One region of the Streptomyces chartreusis genome, then DNA from elsewhere that is predicted to be linked to it. Evidence: riboswitches for the same ligand, from Rfam matches in the RefSeq annotation. Region 1 holds a riboswitch; each other region holds the start of a gene.
What was found. A riboswitch is a leader RNA that binds a small molecule or an ion and turns the genes downstream of it on or off. The one in region 1 is predicted to bind cobalamin.

Region 1 (4,314 bases):
GTACGACAGCAGATGCGTGGGCCGGTCCGCCAGCCGGGTGATGTCGAGGGCGGCCAGCGACTCGTCGACCCGCGCCCGCACCTCGGCGTCCGGCAGGCCGAGGTTGAGCGGGCCGAAGGAGACGTCCTGCGCTACGGACGCGGCGAACAGCTGGTCGTCGGGGTCCTGCACCACCAGCTGCACGGTCGTCCGCAGCCGGGTCAGCCCCTTGCGGTCGTACGCGACCGGCGTCCCCCCGACCGTCAGCCGGCCGTCGTGCGGCTTGAGTCCGCCGCTGAGCAGCCGCATCAGCGTGGTCTTGCCGCTGCCGTTGCGGCCGAGCAGCGCGAGAGCCCGCCCCTCGCGGACGTCGAAGTCGAGGCCGCTGAGCACGACGGGGCCGTCCTCGTAGGCGTAGGAGACACCCCGCAGGGCGACGAGGGCGGTGGGCTCGCTCATGGCTGGGCCTTTTTCCGTGCGGGGGTGGGGGTGGCCGGCGTCGTGACAGGGGAGTGGCTCGTGGCCGTGGGTGCGACGGGGTCGCTCTGGTGGGCGTGGGTCGCGTCCCGGCCCGCGACGAGGGCGGTGGGCTCGCTCATGGCAGGGCCCTTTCCAGTACGAGGGTGAGAGCGGCCAGCGCTGCGAGCAGGGCGCAACTCGCGGCCGTGAAACGGACGGAGACCTTCGCCTCGGGCACCAGGACGCGCAGGGTGCCGTCGTAGCCGCGCCCGGCGAGCCCGGCGTGCAGGCGGGTGGCCCGGTCGAAGGACCGCACGAACGCGGTCGCGCCGAGGCCGGCCAGCGAACGCCAGGTCGCGGCGCGGGTGGTGTGCCCGAGCCGGGCCGCCTGCGCGTCCCGCACCCGGCGCATCGAGTCGAGCAGCAGGAAACTCATGCGGTACGTCACCAGCGCGACGTCCACGACGGGTGCGGGCACCCCCGCCTTCACCAGCCGCGGCAGCAGGTCCGACATCGGCGTGGTGAACGCGAACAGCAGCACCCCGAGCGAGGCCGCCGAGGTGCGCAGCAGCAGTTCACCGGCGCGCAGCGGCCCGTCGGCGGCGAGGGACACGAAGCCCTGCCCGCCGCCGACCTGGACCAGCAGCGTGGCCGCGCCGGTCACACAGAAACCGAGCGGCACGCGGTACGCCCGCCACAGCCGCCGCCCGGGCACGCCCGCCGGCCCCAGCAGCACGGTCAGCGCGGTGAGAAGGACCAACGCGGCACCCGGCCAGGGCGGCAGGGAGATCGCGAGCACGGTGAGACCGAGCCCGAGCACGGCCTTGTCCACGGGATGACGGCGGCGCCAGCGACTGCTGTGCGCCGCCGCGTCGATCGGCAGCACGTGTCAGACCCTGTCGGCCTTCGACTCCTCGGCGGCACCGGCCGCCGCCTCCTCGCCGGCCCGCTCCATTGCCCGCTGTTCGCCCTGCCTGCGTCCCCGGTGCAGCCCGAAGTAGTAGGCGAGGACACCGGCACCCAGCGCCGCCTGGAGGGAGAAGAGGGCCGACTCGATCTCACCGGACGGCGGCTCGTACAGCGGCGAGAACCAGGGCTCGTAGTCCGGCTCGATCTCGGTGATCGCCGTCTCCGCCTCGCCGTCGGCGCCGGTGAACGGCTCCTCCTTGTGGTCGCCCAGGCCGAGTGCCAGCGGCAGCACGGCGAGCGCGGCCACCACGAGCAGCAGCAGGACGTTGATCTTCGTGTTCCTGCTCATCGGGCCACCGCCTCCGTCTCGCTGCGGGACTGCTTCCTGGCGAGGAGCACGCCCAGCCGGGTCAGTTCGCCCTTGCTGGACTGCACCAGCAGCCGCATCACGAGCACCGTCAGCAGGCCCTCGCTCACCGCCAGCGGGATCTGGGTGATGGCGAAGATGGAGCCGAACTTGCCGAGCGCGCCCACGAATCCGCTGCCCGGGTCGGGGAACGCGAGCGCCAGCTGGACGCTGGTCACGCAGTAGGTCGACAGGTCCGCGACGAACGCGCCGAAGAACACGGCGACCATCAGCGGCACGTCGTAGCGCCGCAGCAGCTTGTAGATCGCGTAGCCGGCCCAGGGCCCGACGATCGCCATCGAGAAGACGTTGGCGCCGAGCGTGGTCAGACCGCCGTGCGCGAGCAGCAGCGCCTGGAACAGCAGCGTGATGGTGCCCAGTACCGCCATGATCGGCGGCCGGAACAGGATGGCGCCCAGGCCCGTGCCGGTGGGATGCGAACAGCTGCCGGTCACCGACGGCAGCTTCAGGGCGGAAAGGACGAAGGTGAAGGCCCCGGAGGCGCCGAGCAGCAGTGTGCTCTCGGGATGCTCCCGGACCTCACGGGTGAGTGACCGTACTCCGTGTACGACGAACGGCGCGGACGCGACGCCCCAGGCGACCGCGTGCGCCGGGGGCAGAAAACCCTCGGCTATGTGCATGGCTCAGCAGACCCTCTCCAGCACCTCGTGGATGGTTGACGTGCCTTGGCCGGTCTCCTGGCTGACGGGTGACACCGCCCGTGCTCCGCCTTCCCGGGTCACAAGGACCCAGTGGCTTGCCCGCGAGGGCAGGAGCCGGACTTCCCGATTCACAGTGGCGAGGGCCGCACCGGCATCACACCGGATTTCCCGTTCACCAAGGCGTGGTGACATTAGTGCCCTTGGCGGGTGGCTGACAAGCACACCCCAAAGGTGTGAAAGCGGCGTTCGTCCGCTTCGTGGCGGGTTCCCTCCCGGGCGCGTAACGTGATCGAGCATGAAGATCCTCATCAGCGCCGACATGGAGGGCGCCACCGGTGTGACCTGGCCGGCCGACGTGCTTCCGGGGACTCCCCAGTGGGAGCGCTGCCGGGCGATGTTCACCTCGGACGTCGATGCCGCCGTGCTGGGATTCTTCGACGGCGGCGCCGACGCCGTCCTCATCAATGAGGCGCACTGGTCCATGCGCAATCTGCTGCTCGAACGGCTCGACGAGCGGGCCGAGATGCTCACCGGCCGGCACAAGACGCTGTCCATGGTCGAGGGCGTGCAGCACGGCGACGTGGACGGCATCGCCTTCGTCGGCTACCACGCGGGCGCCGGCATGGAGGGTGTTCTCGCGCACACCTACCTCGCGAACCAGATCACAGGGGTGTGGCTGAACGACGTCCGGGCCAGCGAGGGCCTGCTGAACGCGCACGTCGTCGCAGAGTACGGCGTCCCCGTGGTGCTGGTCACCGGCGACGACCTGGCCTGCGAGGACGCGCTCGGCTACGCGCCCGGGGCGCCGAAGGTCGCCGTCAAGGACCACGTCTCGCGGTACGCCGCCGTGTGCCGTACGCCGGCCAGGACCGCCGCCGACATCCGTGCCGCGGCAAAGGAGGCGGCCGGGCTGGCGGTCCGTCACGAACCGGTGCGCGGGGGACCGTTCACCGTCGCCGTCGAGTTCGACGCCGAACACCTCGCGATGGCCGTCACCGTCGTTCCCGGCGTCGAACGTATCGGCGAGCGCAAGGTGGCGTACACCAGCGAGCGAATGTACGAGGGAATCCGTACCTTCAAGGCGGTCACCACGATCGCCTCGGCCTCGGTGGAGGAGCAGTATGGCTGACGGGCAGGCACTGGACGAAGTCGTCACGTTCACCTCCGACCTCATCCGCATCGACACGACCAACCGCGGCGGCGGTGACTGCCGTGAGCGCCCCGCCGCCGAGTACGCGGCCGCGCGGCTGGCCGAGGCGGGCCTGGAACCCGCCCTGCTGGAGCGCACCGAGGGCCGGACCAACGTCGTCGCCCGTATCGAGGGCACCGACCCGTCGGCGGACGCACTCCTCGTGCACGGTCACCTGGACGTGGTGCCCGCGCAGGCCGGCGAATGGAGCGTGCACCCCTTCTCCGGGGAGATCCGCGACGGCGTCGTGTGGGGCCGGGGCGCGGTCGACATGAAGAACATGGACGCGATGATCCTCGCCGTCGTGCGGTCCTGGGCCCGCGAGGGCGTACGGCCCCGCCGGGACGTCGTGATCGCGTTCACCGCCGACGAGGAGGCCAGCGCCGAGGACGGCTCCGGGTTCCTCGCCGACCGGCACGCCGCGCTGTTCGAGGGCTGCACCGAGGGAATCAGCGAGTCCGGGGCGTTCACCGTCCACGACGGCAGCGGCCGACAGCTCTACCCCCTCGCCGCCGGCGAGCGCGGCACCGGCTGGGTCAAGCTCACCGCCCACGGGCGTGCCGCGCACGGCTCGCGGCCCAACCGGGAGAACGCCGTCACCCGCCTCGCCGCCGCTGTCACCCGTATCGGCGCCCACGAGTGGCCGCTCAGGCTCACCCCGACCGTCCGCGCGGCCCTCACCGAACTCGCCGCGCTCTACGGCCTCGACG
Region 2 (4,314 bases), 5.7 Mb from region 1:
GCGACGCCGGCCTGGTCCGCGGCGCGTACCATTTCGCACTGCCGAACAAGTCCTCGGGCAAGACCCAGGCCGCCTTCTTCGTACGCAACGGCGGCGCCTGGCGGCCGGACGGCTGGACCCTGCCGCCCGCCCTGGACATCGAGTACAACCCGTACGGCAGGCAGAAGTGCTACGGACTGAGCAAGGCGAAGATGGTCGCCTGGATCCAGTCCTTCAGCAACGAGGTGAAGCGGCTGACCGGCCGCCGCCCGGTGATCTACACCACGACCCACTGGTGGAACACCTGCACCGGCACCAGCCGCGCCTTCGCGTCGAACCACGCTCTGTGGATAGCCCGCTACAATTCGTCGACGGCCGGTTCGATGCCGGCCGGATGGCAGTTCTGGACCTTCTGGCAGTACGACAACGCCGGCAGCCTGCCGGGTGACCAGAATCTCTTCAACGGGTCCATGACCCAGCTCCAGAAGTTCGCCCGGGGCCACTAGCCCCGCAGCGTCCGGGCCGCGCGGCCACCGGCCGTTCCGAGGTTGCCTCTTCCAGCCTTCCCGGACACCATGCGGCCCACCCCAGTTCACCTTGCGTTCATCCAGGTTACCTACGTTCGTCCAGCCAATGACCTCGAACGATTGCCTGGGTAAATGGAAAACTTCTCGCTGATCCTCGCGATTGTGGTGGTAACCGCACTCGCGTTTGATTTCACGAACGGTTTCCACGACACCGCCAACGCGATGGCCACCACCATCTCGACCGGTGCGCTCAAGCCCAAGGTCGCGGTGGCCATGTCCGCCGTGCTGAACCTTGTCGGCGCCTTCCTCTCCGTGGAGGTCGCCAACACGATCTCCAAAGGTCTCGTCGACGAGACCGGCATCCGTCCCGAGGTCATCTTCGCCGCGTTGGTCGGTGCGATCCTCTGGAACCTGCTCACCTGGCTGGTGGGCCTGCCCTCCAGTTCCTCGCACGCCCTGATGGGCGGTCTGATCGGCGCCACCATCGCCTCGGCCGGCGTCGGCGCGGTCCACGGCGACGCGCTCGTCACCAAGGTGCTGATCCCGGCGATCGCCGCCCCGCTGGTCGCGGGCATCGCCGCGTTCCTCGGCACCCGCCTGACCTACAGCCTCGGCAAGAAGGCCGACGGCCAGGCCGCCGCCAAGGGCTACCGGACCGGCCAGATAGCCTCCGCCGGCCTGGTCTCGCTCGCGCACGGCACCAACGACGCGCAGAAGACGATGGGCATCATCACCCTCGCCCTGGTCGCCGGCGGCGTCGTCGCCCCCGACTCGGACCCGCCCATGTGGGTCATCCTCTCCGCGGGCCTGGCCATCGCGCTCGGCACGTACCTCGGCGGCTGGCGCATCATCCGCACCATGGGCAAGGGCCTGACCGACCTTCAGCCGCAGCAGGGCTTCGCCGCCCAGACCAGCGCGGCCACCGTCATCCTGGCCTCCTCCCACCTCGGCTTCTCCCTCTCCACCACGCACTCCGTCTCCGGCTCGGTGATGGGCGCCGGCCTCGGCCGCAAGGGCGGCGTCGTCCGCTGGTCGACGGCCACCCGGATGTTCGTCGCCTGGGGCCTGACCCTGCCGGCCGCCGCCCTGGTCGGCGCGCTCGCGGAGTACGTGACGGGCTTCGGCACCTGGGGCACGGCCGTCGTCGCCGTCTTCCTGGTCGCCTCCAGCGCCGCGATCTGGAAGATCTCCCGCCGCGAGGTCGTCGACCACACCAACGTCAACGAGACCGACGAGGCGCCCGGCGTGGTCACCACCGCCATCGCCGCCGTCACCCCGCCCCCGGCGGGCACGCCGGCCGAGGACCTCTCGGCCACCATCCCGGCCCCGTCGTCCTCCGAGCCCGCGTCCTCGCAGGCCACCGTCTGACCGCCGCGTAATCCGGCTATCCAGAAAGTAGAAGCATGAAGATCGACTGGGCGGCTCTCGGCTCCGTCTTCGGCGTCAGCCTCGTGGTCACGGTGGCCCTGGTGGGCCTGTTCACCCTCGGCGTCGCGGGCCTCTCGCGCCGCGAACGGGCCGTGGCCCAGGGCGACTCGGCCTCGCTCGCGGTCACCGGCGCCTACGCCTGCTTCGCGGCCTGCGCGGCCGCCGTGGGCTACGGGATCTATCTGATCGTGGCGTGACCCACAGGCCCGCCGTGGCCTGACCCACAACACGCGAAACACCCGAGGTGCGGGACGGACGACCGTCCCGCACCTCGCCGCTGTGTGGGCCTTCGCACACTCTCCCGTCGCAGGTCAACGGCAAGTTGACGCCCCTCGGAACCCCGTGGTGGACTTCCGGGGCCAAGTACGACGGCAGAAGAGGAAGCCGGTGAGAATCCGGCGCGGTCCCGCCACTGTGACCGGGGTAGCAATCCCCGGGAGCCAGGAACTCTCGCCGTCGGTCTCGTCGAACCAGGGCGCGGACACCCTGAGTGAGGACACAACGCGATGCTCGCCTGCCGATCGACATGCAGTAGCAGACCCTCGTCCGGCCCTACGGTCGGCTGACCCCGATGCGAGCCGATCGCGTCTTCGCGTACGGCGCCGCCGCCGGGCTCCTCGGTGACCTGCTGCTCGGCGATCCCCGCCGGGGGCATCCGGTCGCCGCGTTCGGACGGGCCGCGGCCGCCGTGGAACGGGTGTTGTGGCGCGACGACCGCGCACGCGGCGCCCTGCACACCGCCGTGTGCGCCGGTGGCGCCGTGGCCCTGGGTGCCGTCGCCGCCCGTGTCGTCCGTACCTCTCCGGCCGCCTCCCTCGCGCTGACCGGCGCCGCCACTTGGGCGGTCGTCGGGGGCACCTCGCTCGCCCGGGAGGCCCGTGCCATCGGGCGGGCCCTGGAGGCGGGGGACGTCGAGGCGGCCCGGGCGCGGCTGCCGCATCTGTGCGGACGGGATCCGCAGGCGCTGGACGCGGACGGGATCGCGCGGGCGGTCGTGGAGTCCGTCGCCGAGAACACCTCCGACGCGGTCGTGGGCGCCCTGGTGTGGGGGGCCGTCGGCGGGGTGCCCGGACTGCTCGGCTTCCGGGCCGTGAACACGCTCGACGCGATGGTCGGGCACAGGTCGCCCAAGTACCTGCGCTACGGCTGGGCTTCGGCCCGCCTCGACGACGTGGCCGGCTGGCCGGGGGCACGGCTGACGGCCGTACTCGCCACCCTCGCCGGCGACGATCCCCTGGGTGCGGTGCGGGCCTGGCGTGCCGATGCCGCCGCGCATCCGAGCCCCAACGCCGGGCCCGTCGAGACCTCGTTCGCGGGCGCCCTCGGGGTGCGGCTGGGCGGGACCCTCTCCTACGGCGGCCGGGTCGAGCACCGTCCCGTACTGAACGGGAACGGACGGGCCGTGGGCGTCCACGACGTCGAGCGGGCCGTACGGCTGTCGAAGCGTGTGAGTTGGCTGGCGCTCGGCGTGTGTGTCGCCGCGCGCCGTATCGCGAAGGGGCGTACCTCATGACGGGCGGTGGCCTTCTTGTCGCCGGCACCACCTCCGACGCGGGCAAGAGCGTCGTCACCGCCGGGATCTGCCGGTGGCTGGTGCGGCAGGGGGTGAAGGTCGCGCCGTTCAAGGCGCAGAACATGTCCCTGAACTCGTTCGTGACGCGCGAGGGCGCCGAGATCGGGCGGGCGCAGGCCATGCAGGCCCAGGCGTGCCGGGTCGAGCCGACCGCGCTGATGAACCCCGTGCTGCTGAAGCCCGGCGGCGAGCAGAGCAGTCAGGTCGTGCTGCTGGGCAAGCCGGTGGGCGAGCTGAGTGCACGCGGGTACCACGGCGGGCGGCAGCAGCAGTTGCTGGGGACGGTGCTGGAGTGCCTCGCCGAGTTGCGGGGCACGTATGACGCGGTGATCTGTGAGGGGGCCGGCTCTCCGGCCGAGATCAATCTGCGGCGGACCGACATCGTCAACATGGGCATCGCCCGCAATGCCGGGCTGCCGGTGCTCGTCGTCGGCGACATCGACCGCGGCGGCGTCTTCGCCTCCTTCTTCGGGACCGTCGCGCTGCTGTCCCGGGAGGACCAGGAGCTGATCGCCGGGTTCCTGGTCAACAAGTTCCGCGGCGACGTCTCGCTCCTCGAACCCGGCCTCGACATGCTGCACGACCTCACCGGGCGGCGGACGTACGGCGTCCTGCCCTTCCGGCACGGCCTCGGCATCGACGAGGAGGACGGGCTGCGGATCTCCCTGCGGGGCGCCGTACGGGAGTCGGAGGTCTCCTCCCCCGTCGGTGAGGACGTGCTGCGCGTCGCCGTGTGTGCCGTGCCGCTGATGTCCAACTTCACCGACGTGGACGCCCTCGCCGCCGAGCCCGGCGTCGTCGTGCGGT
Region 3 (4,314 bases), 5.0 Mb from region 1:
CCGAGGACCACAACACCTGGGAGCGCTACCGCATCATCTGGCCTCACCTGGGAACTACTTGGGCCCTGGCAGCGCCCGACTACGGCATCCGCAAACTGATCGTCGACCGAGTTCGCCAGTTGCGCCGCCGCGGCGAGCTGAAGCAGGCGTACGACCTGAGCACGCGCGTGCATCAGGGCTGGCTCGAACACAGCGGACCCGACGAGCGCTGGGTGCTGCACATGGGCTTCCAGATCGCCAACATCCTTCGTGCCCAGGGCAGATACCAAGAGGCCCTGGAGCTGGACATGGACGTACTGCACCGCCAGGAAGCGGCCCTGGACAGCCCGCACGACCTCCACATCCTCATGACGTCCGGCGGAGTGGCTGCCGACCTGCGCGGCCTGGGCCGCTACAGCGAGGCGCTGGATCGCGACCGGCTCAACCACGAGCAGTTCCTGGAGTTGTTCGGCGAAGACCATCCGCGCAGCCTCATGGCGGCCAACAATTATGCGGTGTGTCTACGGGTGTTGGGGCAGTACACGGACGCTCTGAGGCTGGACCGCAAGACTATGGAGACTCGGAACAAGATCCTCGGCCCGGAACATGCCTACACACGGGCATCAACCATCAGTTACGCCCGCGATCTGCTCGACTGCGGCGACTACGCCGGATCCGAGCTTCCGTTGCGGCGCACCTACGACCAATGCCTCTCCCATCAGCAGTTCGGCCCGTCCGCTCCCACCACCATCAACGCGGGCAAGGCTCTGTCGGGTGCCCTGCACCAGATGGGCCGGGCCCAGGAAGCGGAGGACCTGACACGCACGGTGCTGTCCAACCTTCCCTCCGAGGAAGGATCGGCCTCGCCCAACCGGTTGCTGCTCCACCTGGGCCTGGCCGGGATCCTGGGCGCGCAGGGTCGCACCGAAGAGGCCCTCGAGCTGGCCCGCCGGGTCCTGGACGACTGCCGTCGGTTCTTCCAGGACCAACACCCCTACACAGCAGCCTGCTACGCGAACCTGGCCGTGCTGCTCTACACGGCCAACGAGGCGGCTTCCTCCCTGGCACACGCCGAGCAAGCCGCGAGGGTCTTCGCGGCGATCTTCGACGACGACCACCCGTTCACCCTGATGTGCCGGGTGAACCTGGCCAATGCCCAGGCCGCACTGGGGCAGCGTGGACGGGCCCGCGCTACCTACGAGGAGGTACTGGACCGGCTTCGCGATGTCCTGAACGACGACCAGCACCCCGCCCCGCTGGTATGCGCGGCCAACCTTGCGGTGGTCCTGAACGAGTTGGGAGAGAGCGAAGCGGCCGAACGGCTGCGCGAGGAAGTGCTGGGCGCGATCACTGCGCGGCTCGGGGCCGATCATCCCCGCGCTCTGGCCCTGCGCGAGTGGAGTCGGTCGGGCTGGGAGTTCGACCCACACCCGATCTGATCTGCGCTGTGCTCGCCGGCCTCGGCGAGCACAGCTAACCACCGTCGCGGGCACGGACGGGCTGCCGGAACCCGCTACACGGCGGCCCCGAAGCGCTCGCGAGCACGGTCACGTAGCCAAGCGAGTATTTCCGGTACGGCCGGCAGCGCGGCGAAGTGAGCCGCCCCCGGCTTCAGCACGGCAGTCGCTGAGGGAATGCGTTCGGCAAGCCATCGGAAGTGCCCGACGGGCGAGAAGGTGTCGTGCTCACCGTGCCACAGCAGCAGCGGGACTTCGACGATCTTGCCTGGCTCGAAGCCCCAGTCCAGCCGGAAGGACAGCACGTCGTCGAGCCACCCGAACGAGGAACGCACCACACTGGTCTCATAGTTGGCTAGGAGCAGGCCTCTGATCCCACCGTGTCCCACGACAGCCTTGTCGGCCATGGGCATCTCCGGAGTCAGTAACCCCAGCAGTGACTCCGGCTTGTCACGAATGGCATCCGCGTTGCTGGCCAGGTTGGCCTTGAGTCTTTCCAGGCACTCCTCGGATCCATCACGGAGAGCCGCCTTGGCGGCCTTGTAGGCGATGACGTTGGACGGAGCCATCCCCTCGAACCAGTCGAGCCCGTCTGCATCGGGAGGAGCGATGCTGACCAGCACGGCAGCACTGGCGACCCTGTCCGGAAGCAGCGCCGCACACGCCAACGCATGAGGCCCGCCACCGGAACGGCCCAGCACGGAGAACGGTCCAAGATTCAGCTGGTCGGCGATGGCCGCCACATCCGCAGCGGCGTGACGCACAGCGCGGCCTTTTAACCGCTGCGACTCCCCGTACCCCGGCCGGTCATAGGAGATGAGCCGGATGCCCAGCTTGTAGAGAACGCTGGTCCGTGGACGCGGCCCGACCCTGCTGCCCGGAGTGCCATGCAGCAAGAACACCGGGTGGCCCTTCGGGTCCCCCGACGTCTCGAAGAAGAGCAGCCTGCCATCGCCGCTCTTGACACTTCCCAACACCAGGTGTGCCTCCCGTCGCCAGCGCCGCGGCCGCCCGGAGCAGGACCCAGAGAATCAGCATCCCGCCCGTCAGAGCGCCAGTCGACACACAAACCAGCCGTCATTCGCGACGGACCAAGGGTTTTCCGAAAGACGCAATGTCATGGGGTGACGGTTGCGCGTCCCGAAGGGCCGCTCGCACCGACCAAACGGTAGAGGATTCCCACCCTCCGGCAGGTCATTCCAGCCACACCGATAGCCATTCGGCGCAAAATGCATGTTTGGTTTGACACTTCTGTGATCGCGACGCCCCAGGGCGGCGATCACGCTGTCCAAGGGCAGTACCCACATGATGGGGCCGCCCGACACCCCTCGCATCCTGACGTCGGCCGATACCGATCCGTCCGCAAGGAGGGGCCGACCTCCCGGCCAGGATCATGCACACGCTCACCACGAAGCTCGGCAACCCCCTGCAACACCCATGGGCGAAATCCAGCCGAACCGGCCGCCCTCGACCTCCCTCGGCACCGGACCACCTCCGCCGCCCCCAGCCCCCTCTCACCCCCCACCTACCCCCGGGTAGAGTGTCGCCGTCGTCATCACACCCGTACGTGGGAAAGCCGGTGCAAATCCGGCGCTGACCCGCAACCGTGAACCGGTCGTCGTCGAAGGCCGGTGAGCCGGATCGCCGCGTACGGGAAGTGACCGGCTCACGTGCCCCGGCAGTCCGCCGGAGTGCGGCACCGTCGAGGTATACGGAGCCGAGCCGCCGGGGTCTCCCCTGTGCTGCCCGGTTCCCCTTAGGGAAGGGCACCCGCCGATCATGTACGTCCGTCACAGCGCCGCGGTTCTGGCCGCCGCCGTCGTGATCGGCGCGGCCGCGCCGGCCATAGCCGCCGACTCCTCCCCGTCCGCGTCACCCGCCGACTCCTCTCCCTCCGCGCCCGCGAAGCCCACGTACCCCGCCGAGCTGTACGGCACCACCGACCCCACCTACGACGGTGTCTGGCGGCAGTCGCTCGCGATGCTCGCCCAGGACACCGTCGGGGTGAAGCCCGCCCCGAAGGCCGTGGACTGGCTGCTCACGCAGCAGTGCGCGGACGGCGCCTTCGCGCCCTACCGTGCCGACGCCGCCGCCGACTGCGATGCCAAGACCCTCGTCGACACCAACAACACGGCCGCCGCCGTCCAGGCGCTCGTCGCGCTCGGCGGGCACGACGCCGCCACCTCCAAGGCCGTGACCTGGCTGAAGTCCGTCCAGAACAAGGACGGCGGCTGGGGGTACATGCCGGGCGGGGCCAGCGACACCAACTCCACCTCCGTGGTGATCGGTGCGCTCGCCGCCGCCGGTGAGAAGCCCGCGGATGTCCGCAAGGACGGGCAGTCGGCCTACGACGCCCTCAAGCAGCTCGCCCTGCCCTGCAAGGCCGACGACGGCGGCGCGTTCGCCTTCCAGCCCGACAAGAAGGGCAAGCTGCTCGCCAACGCCGACGCCACCGCGGCCGGCGTCCTCGGCTCGCTCGGCAAGGGCCTCGTCGTGAGCCCCGGCAAGGAGACGCCCGCCGCGAACTGCACCGACGGCGGCTACCCGTCCTCGCAGCAGGCCGCCGTCAACGGCGCCGCCCACCTCACCGAAGCCCTCGCCAAGGACGGCCACCTCACCTCCACCCTCCCCGGCGCCGAGGACCAGCCCGACTACGGCAACACCGCCGACGCGGTCGTCGCACTGGCCGCCCTCTCCGGTGCCGACGCCGCCGAGAAGCCGCTGCGCTGGCTGGAGCAGAACTCCGCGAAGTGGGCGAAGCAGAGCGGCCCGGCCGCCTACGCCCAGCTGATCCTCGCCGCCCACGCCACCGGCACGGACCCCCGCGACTTCGGCGGCGCCGACCTGGTCGAGCAGCTCAACGCCACCGGCCCCGCCC
Region 4 (4,314 bases), 1.5 Mb from region 1:
AGTCCGGGTAGCGCATGGGACGCAGGGTCAGTTCGAAGCCCGGGTCGAGGAGATTGGCGTTACGGGTACTCATTACTGGCAGGCCTCGCAGGACTCGGGGTTTTCCAGGGAGCAGGCGACGGCGTCGGGCTCGGCGACCTGCTGGACGGGGATGGTCTTCTCGGACTGGGCGGCCTGGCCCTGGGCGGCGCGGGCGATACGGGTCGCCGGGCGCGAGCGCAGGTAGTACGTCGTCTTCAGGCCCGACTTCCAGGCGTACGCGTACATCGAGGAGAGCTTGCCGATGGTCGGCGTCTCCAGGAACAGGTTCAGGGACTGCGACTGGTCGAGGAACGGGGTGCGGGCCGCCGCCATGTCGATCAGGCCGCGCTGCGGGATCTCCCACGCCGTGCGGTACAGCGCCCGTACGTCCGCCGGGATCCAGGCGAAGCCCTGCACCGAGCCGTTGGCCTCGCGCAGCGCCTCGCGGGTGCGGGCGTCCCAGACGCCCAGCGCCTTCAACTCGGCGACCAGGTAGGAGTTGACCTGGAGGAACTCGCCCGAGAGCGTCTCGCGCTTGAACAGGTTGGACACCTGCGGCTCGATGCACTCGTAGACACCGGCGATGGAAGCGATGGTGGCGGTCGGTGCGATGGCGAGCAGCAGGCTGTTGCGCAGGCCCGTCGTCGTGATCCGCTCGCGCAGCGCCGCCCAGCGCTCCGGCCAGGTGAGCTCGACACCGTAGTGGTCGGGGTGCAGCACGCCCCGGGCGGTACGGGTCTTCTCCCAGGCCGGCAGCGGGCCGCTGCGCTCGGCGAGGTCGGCGGACGCCTCGTACGCGGCGAGCATGATCCGCTCGGCGATGCGCGTCGAGAGCTCTTTCGCCTCGGCCGAGTCGAACGGCAGCCGCAGCTTGAAGAAGACGTCCTGGAGGCCCATCGCGCCCAGGCCCACCGGCCGCCACTTGGCGTTGGAGCGGCCCGCCTGCTCGGTCGGGTAGAAGTTGATGTCGACGACGCGGTCGAGGAAGGTGACGGCCGTGCGGACCGTCTCGTCGAGGCGCTCCCAGTCGATGTCGCCGCCGCTGACGAAGGCGCCGAGGTTGACCGAACCCAGGTTGCAGACCGCCGTCTCGCCGTCGTCGGTGACCTCCAGGATCTCCGTGCAGAGGTTGGAGGAGTGCACGACATGGCCCGGCAGGGCCGTCTGGTTGGCGGTGCGGTTGGCGGCGTCCTTGAAGGTCATCCAGCCGTTGCCGGTCTGCGCGAGGGTGCGCATCATGCGGCCGTACAGATCGCGGGCCGGGATGGTCTTGCGCGCGAGCCCTCGCTCCTCGGCCTTGCGGTAGGCCGCGTCGAACTCCTCGCCCCACAGGTCGACCAGCTCGGGCACGTCGGCGGGGGAGAACAGGGACCACTGGGCGTCGGCGTTGACCCGGCGCATGAACTCGTCCGGGATCCAGTGCGCGAGGTTCAGGTTGTGCGTACGGCGGGCGTCCTCACCGGTGTTGTCCCGCAGCTCCAGGAACTCCTCGATGTCGGAGTGCCAGGTCTCCAGGTAGACCGCGGCCGCGCCCTTGCGCCGGCCGCCCTGGTTCACGGCGGCGACCGAGGCGTCCAGCGTCTTCAGGAACGGGACGATGCCGTTGGAGTGCCCGTTGGTGCCGCGGATCAGCGAACCCCGGGAGCGGATGCGGGAGTACGACAGTCCGATGCCGCCGGCGTGCTTCGAGAGGCGGGCGACCTGGTGGTAGCGGTCGTAGATGGAGTCGAGCTCGTCCTTGGGGGAGTCCAGGAGGTAGCAGGACGACATCTGGGGGTGCCGGGTGCCGGAGTTGAAGAGCGTGGGGGAGGACGGCAGGTAGTCGAGGCGGCTCATCAGGCCGTAGAGCGCGGCGACTTCGTCGACGGAGCGGGTGGTGTCGTCCTCGGCGAGACCGGCGGCGACACGCAGCATGAAGTGCTGGGGCGTCTCGATCACCTTGCGGGTGATGGGGTGCCGCAGCAGGTACCGGCTGTGCAGGGTGCGCAGGCCGAAGTACCCGAAGCGGTCGTCGGCGGCCGTGTCCACCAGGGCGTCCAGGCGGGCCGCGTGCAGACGCGCGAACTCGGCGGTGCGGTCGGCGATGAGGCCCTCGCGATGGCCGACCGCGACCGACTCGGTGAAGGACGTCACACCCTGCGAGGCGGCCTCGGCGGCGATGGAGATGGTCAGCAGCCGGGCGGCGAGCCTGCTGTAGGCGGGGTCCTCGGAGATGAGACCGGCCGCCGCCTCGGTGGCCAGCTCGCGCAGCTCCGCCTCGTCGGCCCGGGCGGACCGGCCGCGCAACGCGGCGGCGGCCACCCGGCCGGGGTCGGCGTCGGGGAGGTCGGCGGTCAGCTCGGCCAGGAGCCGCAGCAACGCGGTTCCGGGGCCGTCCTCGTCGGTGGGGACCGGTGAGACGGCTGAGGCCGGGTCTGCTGGCGCGATGGTCACGTGGGGGCTCTCCCTCGCTCGGCACGGGGGCCTTGCGGAGGGCAGGGGGCAGCACACGAGCGCACACGGCGTCGCGTCCACCGGCCCATTCCACGAGGCCCGGACGTCAGGGCGCACCGGCCGGTCGGCCGGGCGCGCTGTCGGCAGGTCCTCGGACTGACTCCTGGGCACGACTGCGGGAACAGACATGCACAAGTACACCGTTGCGGGACAGTTCCGGATTCGCACCGGATTCCCCTGCGGCGACAGCGAGCATGAGCATACATCTTGTGCTCACCCGCCACGCCACCCCCAGATGTTGTGTCGCGCTGGTTTCAGAGCGTCAACTCATAGGTGAGAAGAGTGATGTCGACGAGCTGCGGGATCGGATTCCAGTCCCGCTCGGGTGTGCGAACGAAACCCAGCCGTTCGTAGATGCGGTGGGCGCCGTGCATGGTGCGCTGGGTCGACAGGACGATCCGTACGCACCCCTCCGTGCCCCGGGCGCGTTCGACGCAGGCGCGGACGAGGGCCTCGCCGGCGCCGCGTCCACGGCCCGCCCGGTCGACGGCCAGCATCCGGATCTCGGCCTCGCCGGAGCGCGCTATGTCGGCCATGGGGCCGCCGCTCGGCACGAAGGTCACCCCGCCCAGCAGCCGGCCGTCCGCGACGGCCACGAGCACCTCGGCGGCGGCCGCGCGCTTGGCCACGTCCCTGAGCTCGCCCAGGTACTCGTCGCTCTCGCCGAAGTCGAGGAGTCCGTCGTGGAGATAGGCCCGGGCGGTGATCTCGCCGAGCGCGTCGAACTCGTCGGGTTCCGCCGGCCTGATCGCGATGTCCATGGGCCCGAGTCTGCCGGACGGCCGGGCGGGCGGGCCCGGGGTTTTCCGCCGAGGGCCGCCGGGTTGCGGGGAGTTCCGGGAGTGCTTCCATGGAGATAGGTGTCGGCGCCCCGCGGTCGCTCCGTTTCGAGAGTCGTTCTCGGAAGGAGACGAACGATGACGAGGGTTGTCGGCAGTCCGCCCGGCAAGAAGCGGCCGCGCAACGCGCCGATGGCGACGCTGGCTCCGAGGCGGGCGGCCGACCGGGTCAGGCAGGGGTTCGTGGGCCACCGGCACAGGATGGCGATCCGCCTGGAGTCCCGCGGAGGCACCGCCCGCCCCAAGAAGTGGCGCAGGTGGTTCACCTACACCAATGTCACCCGGGCCATCTGGACGGTGGCCGCGCTGGCCCTGTTCGCCTGGGTGGTGGAGGGCCTGTACATCCTGATTTCGAGCAACACGACCGGCTTCGAGCGATGGCGGCAGGGCAACCCCGGGTTCGAGACGGTCATGCGCTTCGTCGGCCCGGTGCTCGCCGCGTCGATCGCCGCCACGCTCTTCCTGTTCTGGTGGTACCGGTGGACCAAGCGGCGCTATCTCACCAAGGCACGGGACGACCCTCACGGGATGGTCCTCACGGCCGGCCCGGACACGGCCGAGATCGTGGGCCGGGAGGAGATCGCCCAGGTCATCGCCGAGCGACTGCGGGACCGCTCCACCCGTCGGCCCTATCTGCTCGTCGGCGGCGTCGGCGTGGGCAAGACCGCCGTCCTGGTACGGCTCACCGAGCTGCTGGCTGAGCAGAACGCCGTACCCGTGCCGATCCGGCTGCGGGACGCGAACGGCGGCAGCGACCTGAACTTCGAGCGCATGGCCAAACAGCGCTTCATCGACGAGGCACCCCGGGGCATCCTCGCGCGCGGCAAGACGGAGCGGGTCTGGCAGCAACTCCTCGCCGACGACAAGCCGGTCGTCATCGCCGACGGACTGGAGGAGGCCCTCCTCGGTGACGGCTTCCAGCAGAACCGGGACAACATCATCCGGCGGGCCATCGAGCGGG

Region 2: linked by a shared signal. The riboswitch ahead of CP983_RS33565 (cobalamin biosynthesis protein) and the one ahead of CP983_RS08150 (energy-coupling factor ABC transporter permease) in region 1 are both predicted to bind cobalamin.
Region 3: linked by a shared signal. The riboswitch ahead of CP983_RS30500 (SCO2321 family membrane protein) and the one ahead of CP983_RS08150 (energy-coupling factor ABC transporter permease) in region 1 are both predicted to bind cobalamin.
Region 4: linked by a shared signal. The riboswitch ahead of CP983_RS14535 (ribonucleoside-diphosphate reductase subunit alpha) and the one ahead of CP983_RS08150 (energy-coupling factor ABC transporter permease) in region 1 are both predicted to bind cobalamin.

What each region holds. Positions count from the first base shown of each region.
Region 1 is NZ_CP023689.1:1,956,794-1,961,107, reverse strand. Features, by position in the region: gene CP983_RS08165 (energy-coupling factor ABC transporter ATP-binding protein) at 1-438, opposite strand, end outside; gene CP983_RS43915 (hypothetical protein) at 435-578, opposite strand; gene cbiQ (cobalt ECF transporter T component CbiQ) at 575-1,324, opposite strand; gene CP983_RS08155 (energy-coupling factor ABC transporter substrate-binding protein) at 1,328-1,696, opposite strand; gene CP983_RS08150 (energy-coupling factor ABC transporter permease) at 1,693-2,394, opposite strand; cobalamin riboswitch at 2,425-2,610, opposite strand; gene CP983_RS08145 (M55 family metallopeptidase) at 2,711-3,544, shown strand; gene CP983_RS08140 (M20/M25/M40 family metallo-hydrolase) at 3,537-4,314, shown strand, end outside.
Region 2 is NZ_CP023689.1:7,609,563-7,613,876, reverse strand. Features, by position in the region: gene CP983_RS33580 (lysozyme) at 1-485, shown strand, start outside; gene CP983_RS33575 (inorganic phosphate transporter) at 639-1,874, shown strand; gene CP983_RS33570 (hypothetical protein) at 1,910-2,131, shown strand; cobalamin riboswitch at 2,287-2,406, shown strand; gene CP983_RS33565 (cobalamin biosynthesis protein) at 2,506-3,447, shown strand; gene CP983_RS33560 (cobyric acid synthase) at 3,444-4,314, shown strand, end outside.
Region 3 is NZ_CP023689.1:6,933,193-6,937,506, reverse strand. Features, by position in the region: gene fxsT (FxSxx-COOH system tetratricopeptide repeat protein) at 1-1,418, shown strand, start outside; gene CP983_RS30505 (alpha/beta fold hydrolase) at 1,493-2,413, opposite strand; adenosylcobalamin-variant (AdoCbl-variant) riboswitch at 2,997-3,091, shown strand; gene CP983_RS30500 (SCO2321 family membrane protein) at 3,216-4,314, shown strand, end outside.
Region 4 is NZ_CP023689.1:3,464,048-3,468,361, reverse strand. Features, by position in the region: gene CP983_RS14540 (ribonucleotide-diphosphate reductase subunit beta) at 1-73, opposite strand, end outside; gene CP983_RS14535 (ribonucleoside-diphosphate reductase subunit alpha) at 73-2,454, opposite strand; cobalamin riboswitch at 2,580-2,716, opposite strand; gene CP983_RS14530 (GNAT family N-acetyltransferase) at 2,769-3,275, opposite strand; gene CP983_RS14525 (NACHT domain-containing protein) at 3,432-4,314, shown strand, end outside.